Regions from separate parts of the Halobacillus sp. KGW1 genome, predicted to be linked through region 1. Evidence: riboswitches for the same ligand, from Rfam matches in the RefSeq annotation. Region 1 holds a riboswitch; each other region holds the start of a gene.
The links. A riboswitch is a leader RNA that binds a small molecule or an ion and turns the genes downstream of it on or off. The one in region 1 is predicted to bind S-adenosylmethionine.

Region 1 (10,331 bases):
CTTCAATCAGTCCTTTACGGACAAGATCAAGCATCGCAGCGGTCAGTGCTTTGTGATTCATATAGCCGCCCTTCATAAAGCTGACCATTCCCGGTATACTCATGGAGTGATCTGGAAATAAGGAGCCCCCCTTAATACGTTCGGCTTCCCAACCTGTCATTTTCCTTCTTCTTAGGCCGTAACCATACAGGAGGACCGCCAAGGCAGTTGCTGAAACCGTGAGAATTGCGCCGATTTTCCCCCACTGTTCTTCTCTCTGCTTTTTCTCCGCTGCCTCGTCGTCCAGGGACTTCTTCTCCGCAAGGATGGTTCCGAGCATTTCTTTCGTGTTGCCGGCTGCATAGAAGAGGGAAGCATCATAGGCGACGCGGATGTCCCCTTTCTCGTTAGCCGGTACTTCTCCCATTTCGTATCGGACGGATCCATCGTCCAACAATTGTTCTGTTTCATAGGCAGCATCGTATCCGAAAGCCACTTTCGCTTCCGTCTGCGCTGGAGGGACGACAGTGATCGTCAAGTCCTCATAGGTAGACTCGTTTCTATCATCAAAGAAAGGCCAATAAAACTGGGACACATCAGCATAATGCTCCATGCCGTTCTCAATCGTGTAAAAAAGGTCGACCGTTATGGTTTCGTCTGAACCGCCGCGATAGACTTTATACAGATCCCCTTCTCTTTCCACCTCCAAAGCTTTTCCGTTCTCTTCGGCACGGACATCGGTAATTTCCGAGCCCTGTTGTTTCGGAATAAGTGTTCTTGTTATACCATTGAATTCTCCATCAAACGCGTACGTGTGTGATTCTTCCACCATTACTTCACCATCCGCCTGCAAAGATGCCGTGATATTCGTTTCTTCAATCGAATAATCCGCGGCATAAACAGGGAGGGGAAGGAGAAGGATGAGGAGAATAATCGATCCAGTGACCCACTTTTTCATAGATTCCACCCGCTTTCTATTCATAACTACGTATAGAAGTGGAAATAGGTTTCATTGGTAAGTCATAGAAAAAAGAGCTCCCGGATAGAAGCTCTTCTTCCATTACTATTTAGGTTCAGGCAAAGCGTTGAAGGGCTTGGAACATCTCCTGACCTTCATCATTCAGTACATTGCCGCTCCCTTTACACCTGGCACATTCCTTCTCATAGCTCGTTTCTTCGACTGCGAGTCTCCAGGCGGCATCCTCCTTGGCGTGATTGACACGTTGATAGTGGTCCATGATCATGTTGGCTTTGCTGTCATCATATTCCTTATAGGCACCGGTACCGTGACAGAGTGGGCAGACATTATAAAGATGACTCACCGTTTTTGTATTCAAAAAGAACCCTTCTTTCTTTTATTGGTATTGATAAATTATGATTGATTTTATGGAATATTCAGACTAATTGCAAGTGTTTTCAGACATATAAAAAAGAAAAAAAGTAGAATTCCTCAAAAAGCCTACAAAAAAAGCCGCCGGAAGATCCGGCGGCTCGAAATCTTTTATTTTCCAATGAACATTTGTGTCCAGTAGTTTCCGTCTTCTGCATGACCTACTCCAATGTGTGTGAAGTTAGGGTTCATGATGTTTTTACGGTGACCTTCACTGTTCATCCAACCTTGGACAACCTGCTCAGGGCTTGTTTGTCCCATGGCAATGTTCTCCCCTGCTGTTTGATAGTCAATGCCATACGTCTTCATCATGTCAAATGGAGAGCCGTACGTTGGGCTGTTATGAGAGAAGTAGTTATTTTTCTGCATATCCAAAGATTTGTCCTTAGCTACGGCACTAAGCTCTGTATCAAGCTCAAGTGGTGCCAGTCCTTGTTTCTCACGTTCCTGGTTTGTCAATTCTACTACTTGTTTTTCGAAAGCGGAGACTTCAGAAGATGCTTGCTCGTTTTGCTGTTCTGCTTTTGGTTGAGCTTGCTGCTCTGACTGTTGTTGTGGAGCAGCTTCCTGCTTAGGTTGTTCCTGAGGCTGAGCTTCCTGCTTCGGAGCTTCTACTTTTTCCTGCTTCGGCTGTTCTACTTGTTTTGGAGCTTCTACTTCTTCTTGCTTCTGCTCTTGTTTTGGAGCTTCCGGCTTAGCTTCTGCTTGGACAGGTTTTTCTCCCTGCTTCCAGTCAATTTGATTCAATAGAGATTGAATATCGATCTGCTGCAGGTTATTTCCCTTCAAAGCAGCTTCGTTCTGACTGATCCACTCCATCAATTTATCAGAATCTATTTGAATGTTTTGTGTTTTTATTTGCGAATGGTGCACCTCACCTGTAGATGCAAAAGATGTTGCGGGTGCTGCTAGAAGAGATAGTGCAAGAGCTCCTGATACGACTAATGATTTCTTCATGCTGATAACTCCTCCTTGAAAAGTTGGTTTGTTTTTCGATCGACTTTATCGTACCATCGATCTCTTGTAATAAAGGAGGATGTTATTGGGAGATAGGTAGAAAGGACGTTCTGCTGACATCGTAAATAGGAGAGGGAAGCAAAAAGGCGGCATCAGTCCTTGTCAGCTCTGGGGTTGTTATAATCATCCTTTAAAGGTAAGCGGCTGCTGGAGTGGTTAAAGTATGAAAACAAGATACAAATTACTAGAATGACAGGGTTGACAGACTTTTTATGCGAAGTGTTTTTTTACGAATGTAACATCAGCGTTACAAATATTTCGATAGTTTGCATGTTTTTTTTCTAGTATTTTCCTATATAAAGCAAATCTTCTACTATAAATATTCCTGGATGGAAAAATGTCGTTATTTAAGGGAAACTTATTTAATTTTTCCTTTTTTTGTTGTTTTTCTGATCTTGATGAAATATACTACATTACAACACTAATGCACTATGTTGGAGGAAGGTGACAAGTTGAATTTTGACGCAGGGAGTGCAAAGCCGATTTACATCCAGATCGCCGAATGGATGGAGGATGAGATTCTTCAAGGACACTTTCAAGTAGATGGAAAGGTGCATTCTCAGTATAAGCTGGCGGATATGTATAATATCAATCCGGCGACTGCGGCCAAAGGGCTGACGAAATTAGCGGAAGAGGGTGTTCTTTATGACAGGCGGGGACTCGGGAAATTCGTGGCGGAGGAAGCGAATGCGATTATAAAGGAAAAGCGGAGGAACAAGACAATGAAGCGTTTGGTTGACGATCTTGTGAAGGAAGCAGGGAAGTTGGAAATGACTGAAGAGGAAGTAATCACGCTCATTAAAGAAACATGGGGAGGAGCGAAAGAGTGAAGGCGATCAAATGTGAGAACGTAACCAAAACATATAAAAAGAAGAAAGCCCTGGACCGTTTGAACGTCTCCATTGAAGCGGGTAAAATCGTTGGTTTAGTCGGACGTAACGGTGCCGGTAAAACGACATGGATGAAGGTTGTTGCCGGAATGGTGAAAGAATCGAAAGGAAGTGTGGAAGTATTTGGAGAACATCCGTTCAATAATTTGAGGATATCGGCTAATTCTGTTTATATCGATGACCGGATGTCTTTCCCTGCAACCTTGACTTTGGAAGAAATCCTTATGGAAGGGAAAAGGTTTTACCAGTATTGGGATCATGATCTTGCTTTACGTTTATTCGATTATTTCGGTTTTGAGCGCGGGGAACGCCATCATACGCTCTCAAAAGGAAGAGAAAGTATTTTTCACATGATCTTCGGTCTTGCCACACGATGTTCCTTGACAATCTTCGACGAGCCCACAACAGGGATGGATGCAGCCGTTCGAAAAGATTTCTATCGTGCCTTGTTGAAAGACTATTTGTCCTCTCCGCGCACCATTGTTTTATCGACGCATCATTTGGAGGAAATGGAAGACATACTGGAGGAAGTGCTTCTTCTCCACAAGGGGAAGCTGCTTCTCCAGACCAGCATGGATGAACTGAAGGAGTATGCCGTCCGCCTCACTGCACCCCTGGAGATACTGAGGCCATGGACCCGGAACAGAGAAATTCTTTATGAACAGCTTCCTGAGGAAAGAAACAGTTGTGTCATCGTAAGAAATGACTGGACGGAAACGGAACAGACGGAGATGAGGAAGGAAGGCATTCGTATCGCTCCTGTCTCTGCCAGTGATGTTTGCGTATATATGACGGAAGATAAGGTTGGCAGAGGAGGAATTGACGATGTCTTTGATCGAAGTGAAAACAGGTGATGTTATTAAAAAGCAGTTCGCGTTCAAGTGGCGGTCCCATCCGGGAGTGTTTACGTCTCTTGTAACGATACAGGTGATGGGCATCTTGTTTTCTTTAATGGGAACGGGGGCACAATTCATGGGAGGAGAGTTCTTTGAAGTCCGATCGCAGATCTTTTCCGGGGATTTAATTATTTCCTTTACGATTTTTTGGGGATTTTTGACGGCACTGCTCCTTACGACGCGTGCTTACCGTGAAGATGATTTTCCCTTTGTATCGACCCGCCTTACGAGTCATCTGTCTACCGTCGGCTTTCTTCTCGTGGTTTGCGGGATAGCCGGGCTTACAGCTGTCCTTTCAGAAAATGTACTGCGGGCAGCGGTATACACATTTGTAGTGCAGGACGGTCAACTGTTGCCGGCTCACGAAATGGAAGCTTCTTTATTCGGTGCTGGGATGGCTGCCGTCATCCTTATGGTTTTCCTTGCCGCCGGTGCCGGTTATTTGTTTGGTGTATTCCTGCAGTGGAACAGACTGTTTCTTCTTATCATTCCGGTTTTGATGTTCGGCATTTCGTATTTGATGCAGCGAAGTGGCGAAGACGGTTTGGCTAATTACCTCTTTGAGGTTCTGTTTGATGAAGCAAATATTGTTTTATTCGCTGTGAAAGCACTGCTCGTTTCCATTACTTGTTTCGTTGGAAGCTTCTGGATTGCTGGCCGTTTGGAGGTGAAGCGGTCATGATCATCGTGTTAGCAGTCTTTCTTTTCCTGCTTGTCACTTTGGCAGCTGTATTTAACGGGAAGTATAAGGGTGCAAGTGTCAAGATGGCTAAGACCGGCCATTTGATCTTCCTCGTATTTGGGTGCGTGTTAGTAATCTCGACAATTTTCACCTTCTTCCTGCCTGATCCCCTGCCAGGGCAAGCGGCGAGTTCGTCGGATATCGACGATGCTATGTACAGCCATTTGTTAGAGGGAAACCTTGATCAGATAGACGAGGCATACCTTTTAGATGAGCGTACCTTCTCCTTTGGAGGAAAAACGCTGAACGTGAAAGTGAGCCCTCCCGGCGGTCCTGGTACGTCCGTTATCGTAGAAAAAGTAGAGTCGAAAAAGAACATACACCTCTATCAGTATCGCTCACCTATGGTCGTAAATGGCTGGCAGATCCCTGTCAAAGAGGAGCCTGTGGTAACCTTTGAGAACCAGGGGCTGGTCGTAACCTCCGGCGAACAAGTAACGAAGACTTTCTATCAGTTCGATCCTTCTTTTCCTTTCCGACAATTCTCTGAAGGAAAGAACACAGGCGGCAGCAGTATGTCCTCCGGCATGTCGGTCCTGTATTTACAAATTCCTGAGAACATGACGGTGGAAGCGGATGACGAAGTGTATGTTACAGAAGTGGAATCTTGAATCGGTGAATTTTACTTAACGGAGAACAGATGAGTACAGGCTCAGGTATCATCTAATAAAACTAGCAATTCCTACAGACGAAGAATCAAAAAAGCGCGGGTATCTGCCCGCGCTTTTTTGATTCTTTTTACTTTTTTCACACATATGGGCAGAAGTTCATAACTTAGCACAAGAGGTGGTGGCATATGAAAGAATCGGAAAGGATTGCTGCACAGGATCCTTTGCTCAATGAACAGCAAGAATGGAGAAAAAGGCGTATACGTCAACGGTTCAAACAAACACTTACCATAGCTTCCCCGGTGTTTATTCTGTTGCTTTGGGAAATCTTGTCCCGTACAGGCTTGATGGATGCCCGTTTTTTCCCGCCTCCTACGCAAATCGTGGGAACCTTTTGGTCGATGGCAGGGAGCGGAGAACTGTTCAGCCATGTTGGAATCTCATTATATCGTATTTTTGCAGGATTCCTTCTCGGAGTGATCCCTGCTATTGCAATCGGACTGCTGATGGGTTTGTATGGTCCAATCCGGCATTTCCTGTCGCCTTTGATCATGGCTCTCATGCCGATTCCAACACTTGCTCTCCTGCCGATCATCATCATTCTGTTCGGAGTAGGGGAAGTTTCCAAGGTGGTGACGATCGCAGGAAGTGTCTTCTTTCCGGTAGTCATCAATACAGTTGCCGGTGTCATCAACATCGACAGAATATATTTGGACGTAGCAAAGAATTACGGAGCAGATTCGAAACAGTTTTTCTTCAAAATCGCTCTCCCGGGTTCCTTACCGGTCATGCTTGAAGGGATTCAAATGGGGCAGGCGATCGCCTTACTTACGATAGTGGCAGCGGAAATGATGGGAGCGAATTCCGGTATCGGCTACTTAATCTGGACCTCCTATAAGGCATTCATGTTGAAAGAAATGTTTGTAGGGCTCGTGCTCATCTCGTTCTTCGGCTATTTATTCTCATTAATCTTGAGAGGACTGCAAAGTAAATTACTCCCTTGGCGTTGATGAAGGAGAAAGGGGAAGGTGGAATGGATGCGAAAATTTCCATCAGGGATTTGACGAAAGTATTTTATAAAAAGGAAAGCAGAGTCACAGCATTGGAAGGAATCAATCTGGATATTGCCGATGGAGAGTTCGCCTGTTTAGTCGGACCGAGCGGGTGCGGAAAAACGACACTGCTCAGAATTCTAGCCGATTTGGAAACACCGAGTTCCGGGTCATTCACCATCGCAAGAGCAAAGGAAGACCGGCCACTTCAGTCGATGGTCTTCCAGGAACGGGGGGTGATTCCGTGGCTGACCGTGGAGGGTAACGTCAGTTTTGGTTTGAAAATGCGTCGTGTACCAGCGGCGGTCATCAAGGAACGGACCGCGTATTATTTAGAAAAAGTAGGGCTGGAGCGTTTCGCCAAGCTTTACCCTAGAGAGCTTTCCGGAGGAATGAAACAACGGGTGAGCATTGCCAGAGCATTCGCAAATGACCCGGAAATATTGTTGATGGATGAACCGTTCGCAGCATTGGATGAACAGAATAAATTCATCCTGCAGGAAGAATTACTCAACATCTGGGCCGAAACGAAAAAAACGGTCCTCTTCATTACACATAGTATCGATGAAGCACTCCTGCTCAGCGACCGGATTCTCTTGATGAGTGCCCAGCCGGGGAGGATTGTAAAGGAAAAACGAATCGAGCTCCCCAGACCAAGAAATATGGAGCAGGTCAGGGCTGACCCTGTCATGGCGGAACAATTCGTGGAGGTCTGGAATCATCTTCAGGAAGAAGTGCAACGATCAAGGATTTAAGAAAGGGGAAACATCCCGTGCGTAAATCATTATGGATCTTTATCTCTCTTTTTTTACTTTTGGGTATAGCAGCAGGCTGCAGTGATAAGGAGTCTGAACAAGGAAAGCAGAAAGAAACCGTATCCGGCGATCTGGCTCCGCTTGAGAAGCGTCAGAAGGTAGTTATTGCAGAGGACGGTGCGGCGTCCGGTGCAGGGTTTTACATCGCGAAAGAGAAAGGATATTTCGATGACTATAACATAGACATTGAATTTACGACATTCGCCAACAGTGATGATATGCTGCCGGCGCTTGCTTCCGGTGAAGTGGACATCGCCGGCGGAGTCTCCACCGCTTCGTTCTTCAATGCGATCGCTCAGGGAATCGATGTGAAGATCATCGCTGATAAAGGGCACTATTTCGATGGCAATTCCTACTTCAGTTTTGTTATTAGAGAAGACCTTCAGGATGAAATCAAGGAGTATGCCGATTTTAAAGGAAAACGGATTGCTGTATCTTCAAAGAATGCCGTGGATGATTACATCTTCCATGAAATGCTGAAGCATGCCGGCTTGACTGAGAAGGACGTAGAGGTCGTCTTAATGTCTGATTTCGGTAATATGTTGGCCGCGATGGGGAATAAATCCATAGATGCTGCCCTGCAGATAGAGCCTTTGATAACACAGGGAGAATCGCAGGGGTTACATGTGCGGTTCGGTGATGCTACGGATTATGCTCCAGAAGCACAAATCGCGATGGTTCTAGGCTCACCGGAATTTGTTGAAGAAGAAACAGACGTATCGCTCCGCTTCATGGCTGCTTATTTGAAGGGGGTACGCGATTACAACGATGCATTTCTTCACGGCGAGGGGCTTGATGAAGTCATTGATATCATGACAAAACACACCGCTTTGAAGGATCCTGAAATATGGAAGAAAGTCGGCGTGACAGGACTGGATCCGGACGGCAGTATGTTCGTGGAGGATATTAAAGATCAGTTCGACTTTTACAACTCCAATGGTGCCATCATCGGCGATGTAGATTTCGATGAGGCTGTAGACCCTTCTCTGGCAGCCAAAGCCGTGGACATTATCGGAGAGTATGATAAAAAGTAACATTCCAAGTTTTTCTCTTGTCAGAGAGAAAAAAATGATGTAAAGTAACGAGAGACTCAATTGAATAGTTCTTATCAAGAGAAGTGGAGGAACTGGTCCTAAGAAGCTTCAGCAACCACCAACACAGTTGGCCGGTGCTAAATCCAGCAGGTTTTAGACCTGACAGATAAGAGGGGACGGAAACAAAGAAGCCTTCTTATCCTAAAGAGGGCTTCTTTTTTATTTGTTTGGCCTGGTCTTGTCTGTATCACAGAAACATTCATGAGTTCACCAAGAAGGAGGCAGAAAAGATGACAAAACCGAAAGCAAATATTTTTGCACTTATTCCATTTGTAGTATTTATTGTATTGTTCATTGGTTCAGGGATCGTGACAGGTGACTTCTACAAAATGCCTGTACTCGTCGCTCTGTTTGCAGCTATACTGGTAGCGCTGCTTATGGATCGAAAAACAGATTTTGAAACGAAAATCATGACACTCTCCAAAGGGGGAGGACACCCGAATATCATCTTGATGGTTGTGATCTTCCTGCTCGCGGGAGCATTTGCTTCCGTCGCACAGGGAATGGGGGCTGTAGATTCCACCGTCAACCTTGGCCTGAGCTACCTGCCTGGTGGATGGATGGTCGTCGGCCTGTTCGTCATTGGGTGTTTCATATCCATTTCCATGGGTACTTCCACAGGGACAGTTGTAGCTTTAGCCCCGATCGGACTTGGTGTCGCAGAACAAACAGATATTGGTGTGGCGCTGATTATGGGAGCCATTGTAAGTGGGGCTATGTTCGGGGACAACCTCTCCATCATTTCTGATACAACCATTGCAGCTGTTCGAACACAAGGCACGGAAATGAAAGAAAAGTTCAAGGCGAACTTCTTTATCGTTCTTCCGGCTGCCATAGTAACAGCGGTTATTTTTGCAGTATGGACAGCCAGTGCGAGTGCAGATCTTGGGGAAACATACTCGTATAATTTCCTTGAAGTCATTCCATATCTCGGAGTGCTCCTGTTCGCCATCCTTGGGGTAAACGTCATATTCGTTCTGATCGGCGGAACGGTAGCAGCCGGAATTGTCGGTTTGATTCTCGGTAAATTCTCGGGGATGGAACTGATTAACCTGATCGGAGACGGCTTCGCAAACATGCAGGAGTTGTCTATGATAGCTATCCTGCTCGGAGGACTTGTAGAGCTGATCCGTTATAACGGCGGTATTGAGTATCTACTGGAAGCGGTGAATAAACGTGTCCGGTCTAATCGTGGTGGAGAGTTCGGTATCGCCGGTATCGTAACCGCGATCAATTTGTCCACTGCAAACAACACGATTTCGATTATCACGGCCGGTCCATTAGCCAAACAGATCTCTGATGATTACGGCATTGAACCGAGAAGATCCGCCAGCCTGTTGGACATCTTCGCAAGCTCTGTTCAAGGAATCATTCCTTACGGAGCCCAACTCCTTGCTGTAGCCGGTGTGGCATCGATTTCACCTATTGCAATCGTACCGTTTTGTATTTATCCGATCTTAACAGCCGTGTCCGGAATTCTTGCTATTGTCTTCAAGTTTCCTAAGTTTACGGTTCAGAAAGCAGATCCTTCCGCTCAAAAAGGATCCTGATATTCTCTGACTGGAAGAGGCTCCCTGAAATAGGGAGCTTCTTTTTCGTTTGGAAAAGGTGGTATGGCTGGGGGAGAGATCGGGCTCCGGGAGAAGGGACCTTTCCACTGGGCGCCCGGTGAGCGGCCATAAAGGAAGGCGGAGGTAGTTGGTCACTTAATAGATTTTTTCAAATTCGAATGAAATATTAATTCTTTAAATAGTTCATAAATTTGATATTATATTTTAAAATGAATCTATTGTAATGGGGCTATAGAATGGAAAAAACAGTCGAAAAAGAGAGAGAGGGGTCTTATGT
Region 2 (10,331 bases), on a different contig from region 1:
AACCCTGTACAAAGCAGCATATTTCTCCATGCTTTTTTCAATTTCATTACAATCACCCCTTCAATGTTAACTATACAAAAATAAGGTTAACTTTTTAAGTGTGTACGGATGAAATAGGTCTCCCGTTTCATTTTTCGTGCGGAATCTATGAGTTTAGACACGAATTGTGTCAGACTTTTTAAAGAATGCAGGGAGTAGTACAAAAAGGTGTTCAAATAAGTTAGAATAGGGTAATGTAAAATTTAACGGAGGTTTTACAATGTTTACAATTAAAAAACATATGAATAAATCACTCGGAATGAAACTATTAGTCTATGCACTAGTCATTTTGGTGTTTTGGATAAAGATGTCTTATATACAAGGGAATATCTTCTCCCTGAACGTTGAAAATGCGAATGAAGGACGGATCCTTCTGTTTAACCCGTTGAGCAGTATTCTGCTCATTTTCGGCCTCGGAATATTGCTCGGCGGGCGCCGCGGGATGTTTGTGTCCTATATTCTTGGGTCCGTTCTTCTATATGTGAACGTGCTTTTTTACAGAGAATATAACGACTTCATTACAATCCCGATGATCAGCCAGGTCGCCAACCTGGCGGACCTTGGTGGAAGCATCACGACCATATTGGAACCCAGTGACATTTTATTGTTCGTAGATGTGCTGCTTGCTGCTTTTCTATTATTCTACTTGAAGCCTTCACGTCTTCAGGTGTTCAAGCCGAAACGCCGGGAAGGATTCCTGCTAGCTATTATCGCCGTACCGCTTTTCCTTCTTAATCTTCAATGGGCGGAAACGGAAAGGACAGACTTGTTGGAGCGTGCTTTTGACCGTAATATGCTGGTTAAATATATCGGTTTGATTAATTACCACGTGTATGATGCCGTGCTTCAAGGCCAGACGGAAATGAAAAAGACGTTTGCGGACAGCAATGAGCTGGTCCCTGCCATCAACTACGTCAATGAAAACGAACAGGAAGACAGCGACCGGTTGGAAGGCATTGCCGAAGGGAAGAACGTCATCGTCCTTTCTCTTGAAAGTACGCAGACCTTTGTAGTTGATAATACTCTTCATGGAGAAGAGCTGACTCCTTACTTTAATGACCTTAAAGAAGATGGTATATATTTCGATAACTTCTATCACCAGGTGAAGCAGGGACGTACGTCCGACTCTGAATTCCTGCTTGCCAATTCCTTGTATCCGCTGAACCGTGGAGCAGTATTCTTTACCCATTCAGGTAACGAATACAAAGGTATGCCGGGTCTACTCAGCGAGAACGGATACTTCACGAACGTCATGCATGCTAACGATAAGACGTTCTGGAACCGGAATGTGATGTATGATTCTCTCGGATATGATGAGTTCTTCTCGAAAGAGGACTATGAGATTACGGAAGAGAAATCGCACAGCTGGGGTTATATGGATGAGTATTTCTTCCAGGATTCTCTGGATAAGATGGAAGAAATGGAGCAGCCATTCTACTCCAAACTCATTACATTGACCAACCACTATCCGTTTACGCTTCCGGAAGATAAACAATTGATTGAGCCTGGTGAAACAGGCAGTAACACGCTGAACCGTTACTTCCAAACGATTCGTTACCAGGACGAGGCATTGAAAGAGTTTGTCGAACGCTTCAAAGCGTCCGACCTGTATGATGATACGATTCTCGTCATTTACGGTGACCACTTTGGTATTTCCGAGAACCACCAGAAGGCCATGGGCGAGTATTTAGGTAAAGATATTAATGATTATGAGCAATTCCAGCTGCAGCGAGTACCGTTGCTTCTGTATGGTAAGGATATTGAACCGGAGAAAAACCATACGGTGGGTGGACAGATTGATCTGCGTCCGACCATCACCAACCTGCTTGGAATCGAAGATGATAACCCGATCCAGTTCGGCCATGATTTATTGGACGAGGACCGCCGTCAGCTTATGATCACACGTGATGGAAACTTTGCTGATGAAGAATATGTAGGTATTCAAGGTGCCTGCTATGACCGTGAAACAGGAGAAACTGTAGAAAATGGAGCGTGTGACACTGGTTTCGATGCTGCGCAGGAAGAATTAGAAACATCCGATTCTATCATATACGGAGACTTGCTTCGTTATCTGGATGAAACAGAAATGGTGAATCCGGAAGAAGAGCAAGAGGAAGCAGCTTAATAAAAGAAAAACCACCATTCCAGATCAGGAATGGTGGTTTTTTTAGATAAGTTAAAAGATATCGAACCAGATTTTAATGGTTGTGCCAAGTATAAGGACAGCGAGTATGGTTTGGAGAACGTTCGTATTCATTTTCTGTCCTGACTTCGCTCCCAACGGCGCAGCGATCAAGCTTGCCAGGATAAGAATAAAAGCAGGCAGATAATCGAATTGTCCCGTTGTCACTTTCCCGATGGTTGCACCGATCGATGAGATCAAAGTGATCGCAAGAGAGGAGGCGATGGTCATCCTTGTCGGTATTTTCAAGACGACGAGCATTATCGGTACGAGCAGGAAAGCTCCTCCGGCTCCTACAATACCAGCTCCAATACCAACGAGGAAGGCAAGCAGGGAAGCGGCAGGCTTGTGGAACGTCACAAGATTCACGGGTGTTTCATCGGTCCTTTTCTTAGGGATGAACATCATGATGGTTGCAATAAGGGCAAGAATTCCGTAAACGATGTTGATGCCGTTCTCCGGCATGAATTGAGAGCCGTATCCGCCGATAAAACTACCAATTAATACACTGCCCCCCATGTATAAGATCAGTGGTTTATTAAGATGCCCGCCTTTTCGATAGGCCCACACACCACCGATCGTTGCGAAGAAGACCTGGATCGCACTGATTCCTGATACTTCGTATGCCGTAAACGAACCGACGCCGATGAAGGCCGGTATATAGAGCAGCATCGGGTAGTTGATAATCGCGCCGCCGATCCCGAGCATCCCGGAGATGTAGGAACCCACAAATCCGATAGCAAATATAGTAAGAATAAATCCAAATTCCATGTGTCTTGTACCTCCTTAAAAAAGGGAACCGAATGGACGGTTCCCTTTTGCTGTTGTTATGCTTTTTGAATCCAAAATTTGAAGGCACCGTCGTTTTCCTGATGGTCGAGAAGGGTGTGTCCTCCGGATTTAGCCCATGCAGTCAAATCGCTCTCTGCGCCTTTATCTGTTGCATGGATTTCCAGTATTTCTCCTGATTCTATATCGTTCATCGCTTTCTTCGTTTTGACAATCGGCATTGGGCATGCCAGGCCTTTAGCATCTAATACTTTGGTTACGTTCATGATTTCATACCTCCAGTAGTTTTATTGGGTCGTCTGATGGTTACCTTACTGCACAGCGGTTCGGTCCCACTTCCATTTCGCGCTGTTCCTCCTTATCCGGGCGGATTTTACCCATGTTCGTTTCCCGGATCTGCTGATAAGCATTCGGCTGTGGTGGAAGGTTCTCTGTGACAAGTTTACGGAATTCACTAACGTCTTCGATGTTTAAACCATGATTCTCCTGGAATAGTGCTCCCAGTTTTCGAGCAATCGTATGATCTTCATTCCACTCATCCATCGTCATGAAGTGGGCAGGCAGAACAAGCAGCTCGGCAGATAGTTCCTTATAGCGTGTATAAAGTGTCTCTCTAAGGTCCGCTACCCAGTCTTCTGCTTTTCCGGCAAGGTCCGGTCTTCCAATCGAATCGATGAATAAAATATCTCCCGTCATCAAGTAACGATCATCGACAACGAAGGACGTGGAGCCTTTCGTATGACCAGGGGAATAGAGCGCATGCACATCGATCTTTGCATTTCCGGCCTGAATCTTCGTTTGGTCCTGGAGCGCGTTGTATTCAAATGTTACTTCGGCAGCATCTTCGGGTGGAAGCCAGTAGGAAGCGCCTGTTTCTTCAGCAAGTTGTCTGCCGCCGGATATATGATCGGCATGCAGGTGAGTGTCCAGGATATGTGTGATCTTCCAATTGTTTTCTTCTGCAAAGTCTTTGTACACGTCGGTCATTCTTGTCGCGTCGATGACAACGGCTTCGCCTTTAGAAACGACCATATAAGACAGGCAGCCTTTACCGATGCGTATGAATTGATAGACAGATCCTCCATCACTCAATTCACCGACTTTTACCGGCTCCAGGTGCTCACTCCACTCTTTCATTCCACCCTCGACGGAATATACGTTTTCATATCCTGCCTCACTAATCAGTTCTGCCACCATTTCAGAGGAGCCGCCTTTGGCACAAACGACGGCAATCTCTTTATCATTCGGTAACTGATCGGTAATAGACTCGACGCCATCGAGCAGATCAAAGTAAGGCACGTTCATATAAGTGAAGCTGTCACTTTCGATTTTCCAATCATGGAATGCGTCCTCTGTCCGTACATCCAGTAGGAACAGCTCTTCATTATTCAGCACTTTCTTGACGATATCTGCAATCGGCATAGTTTTTACTGACATCCTATTTACCCCCTAAGGTATATTGGTTTGCAAAAAAATTTAATTATGAATGGAGGAAGTTTCTCCGTTCCATTCCCTCATCCCAGGTACGACATTGTACACGTTCTCCAAGCCTTTGTCTGCCAGCTTCTGTGCAGCCAAGTCACTGCGGCTTCCTGTGCGGCAGATGACGTAAACAGGTTTGGTGCTGTCGATCTCATTCATGCGTGCATCCAGCTCTCCTAGTGGAATGGATAACGCTCCCGGGATGTGCGTGAATGCAAATTCTGCCTGTTCACGAACATCCAGTATGGTTACTTCCTGTGAGCGTACTTCCTGAAGTGTTTCATTGTCCACGATGTGTGGATGTTTCTTCTCCTGGGCTTCTTCGCCGCTTGTTTTCCGGAGATAGTGTTTCAGGACATCCCCGTCTTCGATAATACCGAGATAGTCGTGTCCGGAGCTTTTCGCCCATGCCTGCAGGTCGGCTTTGGAACCTTTATCTGTTGCAAGCACTTCTAAGACATCGCCTGCAGCAAGGTCTTTGAATGCTTTCTTCGTCTTCACAATCGGCATTGGGCAGGCCAAGCCTTTGGCATCAAGCGTCTGATTCGTTTTAATTGTCATCTGTGATTCCTCCTTACCCATATAGGTATGTCATTTATTCTGTCGGGCCTTCCCAGGCGAGCATGCCGCCCTCCATGTTCGTTACGTCAAACCCTTTACTCATGAGTATTTCTGAAGCACGGCCGCTGCGTCCGCCGGAGCGACAAACCATGATATAAGGTTTATCTTTATCCAATTCAACCGCCCGCTTTTCAATAAATCCCAGAGGGATGTGTGCAGCACCGGGTATTTTACCTTCTGCCACTTCTTCGTCTTCTCTGACATCAATGATGTTCAGAGCCTCACTCAGCTGCTGTTCTACTTCTTTAGCTGTCATTGTTTTCATATGGTTTCAACCTCCTGATTAGATAAATAGGTTAACGTTTCCTTCTTCTGCATCTGCCAAATAAGCAGCTACACCAGCGTACTGGATGTCATCCAACAGTTCTTCCTTTTGGAGACCGAGGAGATCCATCGTCATTGTACAGGCAACAAGGTTGATTTCCTGTTCCTGAGCCATGTCAATCAAGTCCGGCAACGGCACAGCATTGTGCTTCTTCATAACGTCTTTGATCATTTTAGGGCCGAATCCTGCGAAATTCATTTTAGAAATGCCCATTTTATCCGCGCCCCGTGGCATCATTTTCCCGAACATTTTCTCCATGAAGCCTTTCTTCACTTTAATTGGTTCGTCTTTCCTCAGAGCATTCAGTCCCCAGAAAGTATGGAAGATGGTAACTTCATGATCATAGGCTGCTGCCCCGTTGGCGATGATATAAGCGGCCATCGCCTTATCGTAATCTCCGCTGAATAAAATGATGTTCGTTTTCTTCGTCTCTGACATTTTACTGCCTCCTTATTGGATTATACTAATACGTGTAGGGGTATATTGTAAAGTGAAAAAATTATCTGCTTTTGACTAGCAATTGAACAGCTTCGTTAATGGACGCTTCTGTTGTTTGGTCGTCATCGGACCCTTGAATGCACTCTGCAAGGTTGGAGCTGACGACAAGACCGATGGCACGATCGATCGCGCTTCTGGATGCAGAAAGCTGTGTGATGACATCTTTACAGTCTTTATTCTCCTCCATCATTTTGAGTACGCCTCTCAATTGCCCTTCTAATCGTTTCACTCTGTTTTTCATAGCTGTGTTATATTCCACTGCGTCGGCCTCCCTTAAGCAGTTATTTTTGTTCGCTTTGAACAGTACATGACTAATAATATACCCCTAGTGGTATTTTTGTCAACAAGAAAAGATTCGGATAAGAATACCGATAGAACACCAAGCTAAGGAAGAGGTGACATGATGGAACTTTGGATGGATACCTGGAAGGTACTGCTTAGAATCGTCACAATCCTGCCATTGCTTTTGGCCGTAGGTCTCTTTATGGGGAAGCGGTCGATCGGTGAACTACCTGTCTTTGACTTCGTTGTTGTCCTGGTTCTCGGCTCCGTGGTGGGAGCGGATATTGCTGACCCGAATATCAACCACATCCATACGGTGACAGCTATTATAGCGATCGCGCTCTTACAAAAAGTCATTGTATGGATGAAGCTGAGGAGTCCTTGGTTCGGTAAGTTATTGACCTTCGAACCAACTGTTGTCGTTTTCGAAGGGAAGATGATTGGTGAAAACGTTAAGCGAATTCGCTATTCCATTGATAATATAATACAAATGCTTCGGGAAAAAGATGTATTCCGGATTGAGGACGTATACACGGCAATCATAGAACCGGACGGGAGATTGACGGTGCAATTGAAGCAGGGAAAAGAGCCTGTTACTAGAGAAGACATAGGTATGTGGAATAGGGGTGGGGGTTATGACATCCCCTTGATTATGGACGGTATTTTACAAAAGGATATGATAGCGCGTATGGAAAAGACAGAAGCGTGGGTAGAGAAACAGATCACTCCCCATGCGGTTTCGGATATCTTCTACGGAGCGGTAACCAACCGGGGGTCTTTTCACTACTCGTTGAAAGGTACGGATCCGAAAATTCCGCCTATCGAGCATTAAATGGAGATCCCTGGTAGAGTGCGGATGGGTGAACCCTGACCAGGGATCTAATTTCACACGCTTTTGCTTATACAGTGAATCAACCGTTCCTCGATATCGGAGGCGAGTGATTGAACGGCAGCATCACCAATGGGACTTACGAGAGCAGTCGGCTTCGGCATTCCGATCTTTGTTGTGCCCTGCTCATCATATACGACCATTTTACAAGGGAGAAAATAACCGGCAAGGGTATTCTCGGATAGGATGCTTTCTGCTTCTTTCGGATTACACACTTCAAGAATACGAAATTCCTGATGGAATTCCAATCCTTTTTCCGTCAGCTTATCTTTGACATTGAACTTCCATAAGACCCCGAACTGCTCCAGACTCAGCTGTTGTTCCAGGCTTTCCACTGCATCCTTGACACTCTTCTTCGTTTCAACTGTATAATGAAACATAGAATCCTCCTTTTTAATTTCCTGATTTATGGGTATACATACCCTTTAAGGTATCTATGGAATCTGAATTTCTCCATTTTTCTGAGAAAAGTTACAAATGGAATTGACAAGGTGGATGAGGCTGTATTATCATTTTCACCAGTGACATAATTGAATAACGAATTGAATCGATCTTCTTATCTAGAGAGGTGGAGGGACTGGCCCTTTGAAACCTCGGCAGCGGATCTGAACGGATGTCTCCGTCAGAAACTGTGCCAACTCCAGCACGCCTGTGGGCGTGACAGATGAGGAGAGACGGATCTCATATACATATGTGTGAGCCTCTCTTCTTGTTTTATAAGAAGAGAGGCTCTTTTTGTTTAGGAAAGCATAGGAGGGATTCGATGATCCAGTTTGAAAACGTATCGAAAGTGTATCAGCACGAAGGGAAAGAACTGCGTGCCGTCGACCGTGTCGATTTGACGATACATAAAGGGGAAATCTTCGGAGTCATCGGTTTCAGCGGCGCTGGAAAAAGTACGCTCGTCCGTCTTGTTAATTTATTGGAACGGCCGACAGAAGGAAGGGTCGTCGTCAATGGAGAGGATTTGACGAAGCTGTCCAAACCGGATTTAAGGACAGTCCGGAAGCGCATCGGAATGATCTTTCAGCATTTTAATCTGCTGGAGTCCAAAACCGTCCACCATAACGTGGCATTTCCATTATCTCTTGTCGGTACGCCGAAGAAAGAGATAGATCAAAGGGTGAAGGAAATTCTAGCCTTCGTCGGTCTGTCTGAAAAGGCAAATCATTACCCGGACCAGCTGTCCGGCGGGCAGAAACAGCGGGTCGGTATCGCCCGAGCTTTGGCGACCTCCCCTGATATTCTATTATGTGACGAAGCAACGTCCGCTCTCGATCCGGAGACAACCAAGTCAATCCTGGAACTTCTGAAGAAGGTGAGAGACGAGTACGGCATTACGATTCTGATGATCACTCACGAAATGAATGTCGTCCGTGAGGTGTGTGACAGGATAGCAGTGATGGAAAACGGACGTGTCATGGAGAGTGGATCCATTTTCGACCTTTTCTCCAATCCGCAGCATCCGACAACCAAGAATTTCGTAAGGACGGTGATGGAGAATGATATACCCGCGTCTATTCTAGACGGCATCGAAAAGCGCCATGCCTCCGGGAATATCTACCGGATCACCTTTGTGGAGGAAAGCGCAGGACAGCCGGTCCTCTCACAGGTGGCGAAACGTTTTGATGTGGAAGTAAATGTACTGTTCGGACAGATTACGGAACTGCAGGGTATTCCATTCGGTCATTTAGTCGTGGAGTTCCAAGGGGATGCGAAAGAAATTCTTAAAGCGATCCACCATATCCAACAAACCGTAACGGTACAGGAGGTGACTGCACATGCAGGTTAATTTGATGGATTTTTGGCCGAAAATATGGGAAGCGACATACCAGACCCTTGTCATGGTCGGTATATCCCTCCTGGCAGCAGCGCTTATCGGCCTGCCGCTTGGAATACTTCTCGTTGTTACGAGACAGGGAGGGCTGCTTCAAAATAAACCGTTCTTTAACGGATTAAGTGCGGTTGTGAACTTCTTCCGTTCCATTCCGTTCATCATATTGCTCGTAGCGATCCTGCCGTTTACACGTCTGCTTGTCGGTTCATCGATCGGGACAGCAGCAGCTGTCGTTCCTCTCGTCATCTTCTCTGCTCCGTACATAGCGAGGCTTGTGGAAAGCAGCTTGCTTGAAGTGAAACCAGGAGTCATCGAAGCAGCAGAAGCGATGGGAGCGACACCCTGGCAGATCATACGTCGTGTTTATATACCAGAAGCATTGAGTTCTATTATTCTTAACTTGACGATTGCAACGATCGGTCTCGTCGGTGCTTCCGCCATGGCGGGCTTTGTTGGAGGCGGAGGTTTGGGAGATTTGGCCATCTCTTACGGCTATCAACGCTTTGAAACAGATATTATGATTGCAACGGTCCTATTGCTCGTACTGATTGTGCAGCTTACGCAGACGGTTGGAAACTTTATATCAAGAAAAATACGTAGACAATAACAGGGGGATATTATTATGAAAAAGTGGGGATTTATTTTAAGTTTCATCGCAATCATCAGTTTTGTATTAGCAGGGTGCTCCAGTGAAGGCGACGCAGCCTCTGGTGAGAAGACGAAAGTGAAGGTAGGCCTGAATGGTTCCGGCGTCCCGATTTGGGAGAAAGTCCAGGAGAAAGCAGAGAAAGAGAATATTGACATTGAACTGGTTGAATTCGCGGACTACGTGCGCCCGAACATGGCACTTGCTGATGGAGATATCGATTTGAACGCTTTCCAGACGGTGTCGTATTTTGATTCCTTCATAGAAGAGCACGATTTAGACTTGAAGCCGATCGGTACGACGATCATTGCTCCGATGGGTGTCTATTCCGAAAAATATAAAGATGTAAAGGACATTCCTGATGGAAGTTCCATCGCTGTCCCGAAAGAAGCAACGAACATGGGACGCGCTCTGCTTCTCCTTGAGCAGGCGGGTCTGATCGGTCTACCGGAAGATTTCGACGGAAATGGATCGCTCGATATCATTGAAGATAATCCGAAGAACTTGAAATTTGAACCGATTGTTGCTGCCCAGACACCACGTGTCCTTCCCGATGTCGCTGCATCCGTCATTAATAATGGAGTCGCGGTTGAAGCAGGATTTGTACCGGTGGAAGATGCTGTCTATATTGAGGATGAAACCGCTCAACCTTATATCAACATCATTGCGGCTCGTGCCGATGAAGCAGATAAAGAAGTCTACCAGAAAATCGTTGAGCTTTATCAAGAAGAGGACGTAGCG
Region 3 (10,331 bases), on a different contig from region 1:
GTGGGGGTTGATTGGGCACTTGCTCTGGAAAATTGTGCAGAAGAGGTACATTTGATAAATGCCGGTGATAAGTTCAAAGCTGTTTACGAAGGGGATGTTGAGAAACTAGAGGCATCGAGTATACATGTTCACTACCATCAGTCACTGGAACGTCTTCATGGAGAAGATAAGCTTTCTCACATTACTTTACGTGATGGGGAGAAGATCAAGGTCGATCATCTACTCGTATATGAAGGGTTGCAAATTGACAAGAGTTTATATGAACAGTGGGGGATCACAACCGAGAAAGGAAGGATTCCTGTGGGAACGGATATGTGTACAAATAGGGAGGGAATATATGTCGCCGGTGATGCAGCTATTTATCCTAACAAAACAATGCTGATTGCATCGGGATTCAATGAAGCAATGGCTGCTGTCAACAGTGCTGCCATATATTTGGATCCGAAGGCTAAATCACAGGTTTACAGTACGGTTATATACAAACATACCCAATGAAAAATCCCGCAGCAAAGAAAGCTGCGGGATTTAATTATTTTTAATGGACGTTGAAATAACGCGCTTCCGGATGGGCGAAAACCATTGCCGTAACCGAAGCTTCCGGCTCCATCATGCATTCTTCGGTCAACTCGATTCCGATTTCCTCCGGTTGAATCAGCTTGAATAATTTACGCTGATCCTCCAGTTCCGGACAAGCAGGATAGCCGAAAGAGAAGCGCTGCCCTTGGTATTTAGCCGAGAAGCGTTCCTGCATGGTGAAGTCTGTAGGATCGGGAAATCCCCACTTATCACGCATCAGTTGGTGCACCTGTTCGGCGAGTCCTTCCGCCGTTTCCAGGGCGAGTGCCTGCACGGCATGACTCTCCAAGTATTTCCCTTCATCTTTCAATGCGGCTGCCCGCTTACGAATGCCTTTACCTGCTGTTACAGCGAAAAAGCCGACATAGTCCATTTCCCCGCTCGATACTGGTCTTAAATAGTCAGCCAGACACAGGTATGGTGCTTTCTCCTGGCGGGGGAAGGAGAAGCGTTCAATGATACGTCCTGGATTCTCCGGGTCGTAAATCAGGACATCGTCCCCGTCCGATTGCGCTGGGAAGAATTTATACATGGCGGCGGGCTGGACCCAGGCTTCCGCTTTCGCTTTTGAAAGCAGGCCGTCGACCACGCTCTTTAAGTGGAGGGCTTTCTCATTTTTCTCTTCGATTAGTTTCGAGAACCTTCCTTTTAATCCAAGGTGGTGGCCGATCAGCATCTGCATATTTATATAAGGCTCAATATGTGCTACTGGATGATTCCTTATGATGTGCTTGTTGAAATCATGCGGGTGATAGATTGGAACCGATGAGGAAACCGTCGACTTAGGTTTTGTTGCTACCGCTGTTGCCGTGTTTCCCTGCGCCTGTGCCTCGGCTGCTTTGGATAGGGCAGCGGCCTGTTTCTGCGCATGATCGTCAAGAAACGGAAGTCGTTTTTTCTCATCACTCAACTGGTTGGAAATGGACAATCCGTCCATGGCGTCTTTGGCATACAAGACGGGCCCTTCATACTCCGGTGATATCTTCGTATGGGTGAATTTCCGTGAAAGTGCAGCCCCGCCAACAAGTATAGGAAGAGAAATGTTCTGCTGCTTCAAGTCCTGAGCCGTTAACACCATCTGCTGAGCCGACTTGACCAACAATCCGGATAAACCGATGATCGTCGGCTGTTCCCGCTTGATCTGCTCAATCAGTTCGACTGGAGTGACTTTAATACCCAGGTCGACTACTTCAAACCCATTGTTGCTCAATATGATCTCTACCAAGTTCTTGCCGATGTCGTGCACGTCTCCTTTTACGGTGGCGAGCAGCACTTTTCCTTTCTTGTTGGAGGAGTCCCCCTTCTCCATATGAGGCTCGAGGAAAGCGACAGATGCCTTCATGACTTCTGCACTCTGCAGCACTTCCGCGACGATCAGTTGGTTATCATTAAAGAGGCGGCCTACTTCCGCCATTCCTTCCATCAAAGGCCCGTTAATTACATCCAGAGGCGTTGGATATTCAGCGAGTGCCAATTCCAGGTCTGGAATTAATCCCTCTTTCGTTCCTTCTACGACATAGTGCGCGAGTCGTTCTGCTAATGTCATCGTCGATGTCGGTACTTTATTTTCTTTTTTCTTCCCGCGGTAGAAGGCTGTGAATGCGGCGAGAGTCTGCTCGTTCGTCTGATAGAGAAGCTCATCTGCAAGCTTGATTTCCGCCTCATTGATGGAAGCGAACCTTTCCAGCTTTTCGGTATTCACGATCGCGTAATCCAGTCCTGCTTTTGTACAGTGGTATAAATAAACCGCGTTTAGGACTTCTCTTCCGACAGGAGGCAGACCGAAGGAGACATTACTTACGCCAAGGACGGTCTGACAAAGGGGTAGTTGTTCTTTGATCAGTCGTATGCCTTCTATGGTTGCCTCGGCAGAACCGATGTATTGTTCATCTCCTGTACCGACAGGGAAGACGAGCGGGTCGAAAATGATATCACGCGGATCGATGGCATACTCTTTTACGAGGATGTCGTGCGAACGCTTAGCGATTTCCAGCTTTCTCTCCGCTGTAACAGCCATTCCGACTTCATCGATCGTTCCGACGACGAGAGCTGCACCGTACTGTTTGACAAGTGGGAGTACTTCTTTAAAGCGTTCTTCTCCGTCCTCCAGGTTGATTGAATTAATGATGACTTTCCCTTGGGAATATTTCAGTGCTTTTTCAATAACTTTAACATCGGTGGAGTCGATGACGAGTGGTACCTTTACTTTATTGACGACTTCCTTCATGAAGGCTTCCATATCTGTCACTTCATCGCGGTCCGGATCTGCGAGACAGATGTCGATGACCTGGGCACCTTTCTTAACCTGGGCACGGGCGATCTCGGACGCTTCTTCGAATTTTCCTTCTGCAATCAAACGTTTGAACTTACGGGAGCCGATAACGTTCGTCCGTTCTCCGACCAAGATGGGACGGTCGGCAGGGTCGTCATAAATCATCGGCTCTATTCCAGAGACGGCGTGCGGATGGGAATCCTTTCGTTCTCTCGGTTGATACGGTCGTACGGCATCGGCAATGGCCCGGATATGGTCCGGGGTTGTTCCGCAGCATCCGCCGACAAGGTTCAGCCAGCCTTTTTCGGCGAAACCAGCGACCTTTTGGGCGAGTGATTCAGGCGTTTCGTGATAATTCCCTTCTTCATCGGGAAGCCCTGCATTCGGATAACAGCTTACCGCAGACGTAGCAAGATCAGACAGAGACCGCAGATGATCACGCATGAATTCCGGACCGGTCGCACAATTGAGTCCGACGACGACAGGGTTCATATGCTCAAGGGAGAGATAAAATGCCTCGATGCTCTGCCCGGCAAGGGTGGTTCCCATCGGTTCAATCGTTCCGGAAATCAGAAGAGGAAGCTTCGTATTCGTAGCTTCACTTGCTTTCGTTATACCGACGAATGCGGCTTTGACGTTGAGCATATCCTGAGACGTTTCTAAAAGCAGGAGGTCGACGCCGCCTTTGATAAGTCCTCGCGCCTGCTCCTCATATCCTTTGGCAAGCGCATCGAAAGTAGTGCCTCCCGTGACGGAGAGTGTCTTCGTCGTGGGTCCCATTGCGCCTGCAACAAATCGGGGACTGGTTTCCGATGAGAAGCGGTCGACAGCTTTCCTCGCAATTTTTGCGGCGGCGATATTTATTTCTTCAGCCAGATGCCCCAGATCATACTCATCAAGAACGAGGTCAGTCGCTCCGAAAGTGTTCGTCTCGATGATATCGGCACCAGCCTCCAAGTATTGGGTGTGAATCTTCTCCAACAGATCAGGGTACGTCAAATTCAAGTATTCATTGCAGCCCTCGTAGGCCTCTCCGCCAAAGTCTTCTGCGGATAAATCAGCATCTTGAATCATTGTGCCCATGGCTCCATCAAGAATCAGGATGCGTTTCTCCAGCTGTCGTTCAAACCAAGTGGATGCCATCAGTAACCTTCCTTTCCCGTTGTGCGGTCTTTTCTTTAATGTAATTCGTTAATTCTACAGTCATTTCGTAGCGCAGAAATGGAGTAATTAAATAAATGCCGTTAAACAAATCCATAGCGGTGTCTATTAATGATTTTGCAATGCTGATGCCTTCGGCCTGAGCTTGTGTTTTGTCAGTTCCTGCTTGTTCCATTCTCGCAAGAATTTCAGGAGAAAGCTGAATTCCAGGCACTTCATTATGGAGGAATTCTGCATTCCGTGCGCTTGTTAACGGCATGATACCGATGTAGATGGGAGCTTCAATATGTTTCGTTGCTTCGTAAACCTCTACGATCTGCTCATGATTGAATACAGGCTGGCTGATGAAGTAGTCTGCACCGTATTTCATTTTCTTTTCCATTCTTCCGACTGCCCTGTTCAAGTTCCGTACGTTCGGGTTGAAGGCTGCAGCGACAGAGAAGGAAGTACGTTCTCCAAGAGACTTACCAGAAAAGGAGATCCCTTTGTTGAGCTGCTTGATGTAATGGATTAAGTCGAAGGACGATAAATCATAGACCGATGTTGCACCAGGGAAATCGCCGATTTTCGTTGGATCGCCTGTCACAGCAAGCAACTGCTGAATGCCGAGCGTATGCAGACCCATTAAGTGGGACTGGAGGCCGATCAGGTTCCGGTCCCGGCAGGCGATATGGACGAGCGGATCAACGTCGTACTTGGTTTTGATAATCGATGCCATCGTGTCATTGCTGATCCTCGGTGATGCAAGGGAATTGTCGGCAAGCGTAATGGAGTCAACACCCGCATCCTGAAGCGCTTTTGCTCCTTCAAGGAACTTATCCGTGTTCAGTTTCTTAGGAGGATCGAGCTCGACAATGATGGACCTTCCTCTTTTGGCGCGTTCATGTAAATGCTCCAAGTTCTTTTCCGGTGAGGACAAGGATACACCGTGCCCTTGTTTAACAGGAACTTCCTTCTTTCGAATCGGCTCTTTCCCTTTTACTGCAGCTGCAATCGCCTCGATATGTTCAGGGGTTGTTCCGCAGCACCCTCCGATCAAACGGGCTCCTTGTTGGTAGAGGGACTTTGCGCTTTTCTCAAAGTAATTCGGATCGGTCGCATAGACCAATCTTCCATCCTGGAAAGCAGGGAGACTAGCGTTCGGGTAGGCGGACAGGACGGCCTTATCGGGAAGGGGAACGTCTTCCAAAGATTGAATCATGTGATAAGGACCGAGGCGGCAGTTCACCCCGATAATGTCAGCTCCCTGCTGTTCTAATTGCTGGAGGGCGTTGGATAAGGAGGTGCCTTCTTGGAGAACGCCGGCTTCATGCATGGACACCTGCGCAATAATAGGAAGATCGGTTTCTTTTCGTGCAATCTCCAGCACTGCCTTCAACTCTTCCAAGTCGTAATACGTCTCCAGGAGAAGGCCGTCCACTTCTTCAAACAATAAACAATAAAGCTGTTCGCGGAAGCTGCGTTTGATTTCTTCCAGGCTGACGCTCTGCTTCTGGACACCGCGTATGCCGCCGATCGTTCCGACCACATAGGTTCCTTCATGAGCCGCTTGTTTTGCAAGTCGTACGGCAGCAGTGTTAATCTCTTTTACTTGTTCCTGCAGCCCGTAGCGTGTCAGTTTAATATAGTTTGCTCCATAGGTATTTGTCTGAATAACATCTGCACCGGCATTCACATAGGCGCGGTGAACGTTTAGAACTTCTTCAGAATGGGAGAGGTTCAGTTCTTCGAAGCAGCGATCAATACCATAGGAGTAGAGGAGGGTGCCCATAGCACCATCACCGATCAATGTTTTGTTCTGTAATGCTTCACGTAAGTTCATGGCTCGGCCTCCCATTCGTAGTAAATGCATATGGTTGAATCTGTTTGAGTGCTTGATAGAAATCAGCCAGCAGCTCTTCCGGGTTTTCTAATCCGACGGATAGGCGGAGCAGTCCATCGGTGATGCCGCGCTTTTCCCGTTCTGCTTTCGGCATGGCAGCATGAGACATGCGTGCAGGATAGGAGAGAATTGATTCTACTGCTCCGAGGCTCACCGCAAAGACAGGGATTTGTACCGCTTTGGTGAATTGTCGGACCGCATCTTCATCTCTTAATCGAAAAGAAAGTACCGCTCCCGCACCATCCGCTTGGTAGGAGTGGGTGGAACTGCCCGGATGACAGGAGAACCCTGGATAGTACACTTCTTCAATCAACGGATGCTTCTGCAGCTGCTCTGCAATTAGTTCCGCCGAGCGGGAAGACTGGGTGAGTCGTGTGTGCAGCGTCTTAAGGCCGCGAAGCACGAGCCAACAATCGTGTGCGCCCAAGATCGATCCGAATGAATTCTGCAAAAATCCCAAACGTTCAGCAATTTCAGGGCAGCCGGTAACAGCGAGACCAGCTACGACGTCACTGTGGCCTGCAATAAATTTTGTAGCGCTGTGAAGGACAAGATCGGCACCTAATTCTAACGGCCGCTGGAGGGCCGGTGTCATGAAGGTGTTGTCTACAAACGTCCAACATTCATTGGCTTTTGCGAGCTTCGTTACCGCCTGTATATCAGTGATCTTTAAGGTGGGATTGGATGGTGTCTCAATATAAAGAACCTTCGTGTTCGGTTGGATGGCTCGTGCCACTGCATCCAAGTCTGTCATATCGACAAATGTGTGATCGATCCCAAATCGATCGAGCACGTTGGTGACCATGCGGAACGTACCCCCGTACACATCTTCTGTAATGACGATGTGATCCCCTTGCGATAAAAGCATGAAAGAGGTGGAAATAGCGGCCATGCCGGATGCGAAGGCGAAGCCGTGGGTGCCGCTCTCCAGCCCGGCGATCGTGTCTTCCAAGGCTTTTCGTGTCGGATTGCCGGAACGACTGTAATCATAGTCGCCCGGTTGATCGAAATCCTGCTGGTGGAACGTGGATGCTTGGTTAATTGGAACACTGACGGCACCTGTCTGCGGATCAAATTTATAATCGCTGTGCAGTAGACGGGTTTGAATGGAATGGTCGGTCATTGTACAATCTCCTCCTTCAGTAAGCTGCTCAAGGTCTGTTCCAAATCTTCCAGTAAATCATCGATGTGCTCAATTCCTACAGAGAACCGAAGCAGACGGTTGCATACTCCGTATCCCGTGCGGATTTCTTCCGGTATATCCGCATGCGTTTGTGTAGCCGGATACGTAATAAAGCTTTCAACCCCCCCGAGACTTTCTGCAAAACATATCAAGTTCAGGCTGCGCAGAAACGGGTCGATCCACTGCTCATGCTGCAGACGGAAAGAAATCATTCCGCCTCGCCCCGGATAGAAGACGTCTGTTACCGCAGGGTGCTCTTTTAAATAATCCACAACGGCTTTCGCGTTTGTTTCATGCTGCCTCATTCGCAGCGGAAGGGTCTTCATTCCGCGCATAAGCAGCCACGAATCAAGTGGGGAAAGGACGGCGCCGGATGTATTCTGATGGAACTCCAGCGTTTCGTTGACCTGTTTTCCTTTACTGACAAGAATACCTGCAAGTACGTCGTTGTGACCCGCAAGATATTTGGTTGCGCTGTGGATGACGACATCCGCCCCTTCTTCCAGCGGTTTTTGCAGGACGGGAGTATAGAGCGTGTTATCGACAAGCAAGAGCAGGTCGTGTGCTTTTGCCAGTTTAGATACCTCTCGGATATCTGTTGTATGCATTAGTGGATTTGTCGGTGTTTCAATGTAAATGGCTTTGGTCTGATCGTTGATGTAAGCAGTCAAATTATCCAGCTCTTTGCTGTCACAGTAGTGGAAATTCAGGCCGTAGCGTTCTTTCATATGCTCGAAGAGTCGGTATGTCCCGCCGTATAGATCTTCTGAAACGATAATTTCGTCCCCTTGCTTAAATAGAGAAAGGGCCGTTTGGATGGCAGCCATTCCGGAACTGAAGGCGAACCCGGCTTCGCCGCCTTCGATATCAGCAATGGACTTCTCCAGAGCCTGCCTGGTCGGGTTTCCTGTCCGGGTATAATCGAAGCCTGTGGATTCCCCTAAGCCGGGATGACGGTATGCGGTAGAGAAATAAACAGGGGGATTTATCGCGCCTGTGGGCTCTTCTTTCTGGTTTCCAGTTTGGACGAATTTAGTATCAGTGTGCGGACACATGTGAACATTCCTCATTTCTAGTAATCTTGTATATAAATAAAAAAAGCCTTCTTAGATAAGAAGACTTTGACGTTTCCGCTCTTCTTCTTATCTTCCAAGTTGAATAGACAACTTGCTGGAGTTAGCACCTTTCTGGTTAGACCAGGGGTTGCTGAGGCTTCACAGGGCCAGTCCCTCTGCCTCTCTTGATAAGAGATTCAATTGTATAAATGTAAATGTTGTTGACTACTTTACACTACTCAGAAACTTTTGACAATATACCTTGTAGAAATTTTTACTTTTATCCGTATTTTTCTTGGTGTCTCTTTTTTTGCTTCAGATACTCTTCATCTTCACGCACCAGCTTCCATTTTTCTTCAAAGATGCGTGCCGATTCCGCTTTTTCTTCATCGATCTGCCGTTCGTTCACCTTACCGTCATCGCCGTACTTTTTTCCGCCTTTATAATTGGCGTATCGTCTGGAGCGTGTGTATCCCATCTGGAGGAATTTACGGGCCATATCCATACCTACAATATCTTCTGCTTTCTTATATTCAAGGAATTGCTCATAAATCTTCTCGGAAGATTCCTTAGCAATTTCCGGTGTTTTGAATCGCCAATTCGGCAGGATCTCACTCTTGTAAGGCTCGACAAGGAGGACCCCCTGCTCTCCTTTACCGACCCGGTACTTTCCCGGGTTTTCTTTGAAATTGATATGGTCGAAATCAAGGTCGTAGTCAAACGCCATTATGTTCCTCCTCTGCATCTGTATTTTCCACCCCGAACATATTTAAGCCGAGATCTTTGGACAGTTTTTTGATTAAGGCTCCGCCGGCTGTGCTGTTCCCCTTCTTATCAATGGCAGGCCCGACGACACCGATTCCCATCCGGCCGGGGACGGAACCGATGATGCTGCCGGATACACCGCTTTTGCAGGGGAACCCTGCTTCTACTGCATAGTGGCCGGATGAATTGTACATGCCGGAGGTCATCATGATCGCCTTCACAGTCCGAAGATGGTGGGGTGGGATCAGCCGCTCTCCGCTTGCGGGGTCTTCGCCGCCTTTTGCCAGAAAGAGTCCTACCTTCGCGAAGTCTGTACAGCACATCATGACTGCATTCATTCGGAAGTAAAGGTCGAGTGCTTCTTCTACATCTGTCACGAGTGTCCCGTTGCTTTGCATAAAGTATGCGAGAGATCGGTTTCTTGCTCCGTTGCCTATTTCTGCTTCGTAGACTTCTTCACTCATCTCCAGCTGATCATTACTTGTGATGCGGCGAAGGAAAGTAAGGTATCGGTCGAAGCGGGTTTCCGTATTCTGCCCCTTAATGAGAGAGGCGACCGCAATAGCTCCTGCGTTGATCATTGGATTAAACGGTTTGTGGGTCACATGTGATTCCAGTTGACTGATCGAGTTGAAAAAATCACCCATCGGTTCCATTCCTACGGTTTGGAAGACGCGGTCTTTCCCGAAATCCTGGAGGGCAAGCATGAGGCCGATGATTTTGGAAGTGCTCTGCATAGGAATGTGCTGATTGTCTCCACCGGCGGAATAGGACTCCCCGTGTGTTGTGAGGATGGAAACACTTAAGTGATCTTTGATTGTTTCATCGAAATGAGGAATGGTCATATTGACATTTCCATGGGAAGCGTACGGTTTGCTGTCTTCGATTGCTTCCTCTAAGTATTGATTGGTCAACTTCTTCATAGTTTCACCTCTCTTTGTCTCTATGTACCCCGTACGGTCCTAAGGATAACGATATAAAAAAGAACGGCAGCTTAAGCTGCCGCTCTTCTATTCCTGTTTCAAGTAACGGCGGTCTTTCAGGAACAAGCGCCAGAACAGGATGAAAGCAGGAATCAGAATTCCGAATCCAATACCGTAGACGACAAGCATCTGATAGAAGATGTCCGGATTTGTGAATCCTTCTTCTATAGTCAAATCAGGATAAATCAGATAGGGGAGGTGCGCATTGCCATAGGCATAGATAGCGATGCCGTATTGAATGATGATCGCAAGGACGGCAAGTCGTGATAGTCCACGCTGTCCATTCTTCCGGCGGATGAACAAAAATGTATAGCCGATCAGGAAGAAAAGAACAGATAATCCGAACGTAAACCAGTTCGCCTGGATATTGTCAACGATCCATGCCGCCTCTTCCGGGAAGGTACCGATGGTCAACATGGCCACGGCAATACTGACCGGTCCAAGCCAAATGGCA

Region 2: another riboswitch for S-adenosylmethionine. It lies ahead of AXG56_RS13595 (methionine ABC transporter ATP-binding protein); the one in region 1 lies ahead of AXG56_RS15825 (Na+/H+ antiporter NhaC family protein).
Region 3: another riboswitch for S-adenosylmethionine. It lies ahead of AXG56_RS18180 (methionine biosynthesis PLP-dependent protein); the one in region 1 lies ahead of AXG56_RS15825 (Na+/H+ antiporter NhaC family protein).

Annotation. Positions count from the first base shown of each region.
Region 1 covers NZ_LSOC01000004.1:175,986-186,316, reverse strand. The annotation lists gene AXG56_RS15875 (DUF2207 domain-containing protein) at 1-937, opposite strand, end outside; gene AXG56_RS15870 (hypothetical protein) at 1,053-1,316, opposite strand; gene AXG56_RS15865 (CAP domain-containing protein) at 1,481-2,326, opposite strand; gene AXG56_RS15860 (GntR family transcriptional regulator) at 2,839-3,216, shown strand; gene AXG56_RS15855 (ATP-binding cassette domain-containing protein) at 3,213-4,130, shown strand; gene AXG56_RS15850 (hypothetical protein) at 4,102-4,854, shown strand; gene AXG56_RS15845 (hypothetical protein) at 4,851-5,525, shown strand; gene AXG56_RS15840 (ABC transporter permease) at 5,711-6,532, shown strand; gene AXG56_RS15835 (ABC transporter ATP-binding protein) at 6,556-7,329, shown strand; gene AXG56_RS15830 (ABC transporter substrate-binding protein) at 7,347-8,423, shown strand; SAM riboswitch class I at 8,492-8,596, shown strand; gene AXG56_RS15825 (Na+/H+ antiporter NhaC family protein) at 8,714-10,033, shown strand.
Region 2 covers NZ_LSOC01000003.1:922,941-933,271, reverse strand. The annotation lists gene AXG56_RS13650 (biotin transporter BioY) at 1-47, opposite strand, end outside; gene AXG56_RS13645 (LTA synthase family protein) at 260-2,164, shown strand; gene AXG56_RS13640 (sulfite exporter TauE/SafE family protein) at 2,216-2,992, opposite strand; gene AXG56_RS13635 (sulfurtransferase TusA family protein) at 3,049-3,276, opposite strand; gene AXG56_RS13630 (MBL fold metallo-hydrolase) at 3,317-4,447, opposite strand; gene AXG56_RS13625 (sulfurtransferase TusA family protein) at 4,487-5,053, opposite strand; gene AXG56_RS13620 (rhodanese-like domain-containing protein) at 5,088-5,378, opposite strand; gene AXG56_RS13615 (DsrE/DsrF/DrsH-like family protein) at 5,397-5,876, opposite strand; gene AXG56_RS13610 (metal-sensitive transcriptional regulator) at 5,938-6,195, opposite strand; gene AXG56_RS13605 (DUF421 domain-containing protein) at 6,337-7,050, shown strand; gene AXG56_RS13600 (DUF302 domain-containing protein) at 7,104-7,487, opposite strand; SAM riboswitch class I at 7,661-7,778, shown strand; gene AXG56_RS13595 (methionine ABC transporter ATP-binding protein) at 7,871-8,899, shown strand; gene AXG56_RS13590 (methionine ABC transporter permease) at 8,889-9,551, shown strand; gene AXG56_RS13585 (MetQ/NlpA family ABC transporter substrate-binding protein) at 9,567-10,331, shown strand, end outside.
Region 3 covers NZ_LSOC01000006.1:29,396-39,726, reverse strand. The annotation lists gene AXG56_RS18200 (NAD(P)/FAD-dependent oxidoreductase) at 1-495, shown strand, start outside; gene metH (methionine synthase) at 536-3,991, opposite strand; gene AXG56_RS18190 (bifunctional homocysteine S-methyltransferase/methylenetetrahydrofolate reductase) at 3,972-5,831, opposite strand; gene metC (cystathionine beta-lyase) at 5,818-7,014, opposite strand; gene AXG56_RS18180 (methionine biosynthesis PLP-dependent protein) at 7,011-8,129, opposite strand; SAM riboswitch class I at 8,214-8,324, opposite strand; gene AXG56_RS18175 (DUF4385 domain-containing protein) at 8,410-8,856, opposite strand; gene glsA (glutaminase A) at 8,846-9,817, opposite strand; gene AXG56_RS18165 (cytochrome d ubiquinol oxidase subunit II) at 9,905-10,331, opposite strand, start outside.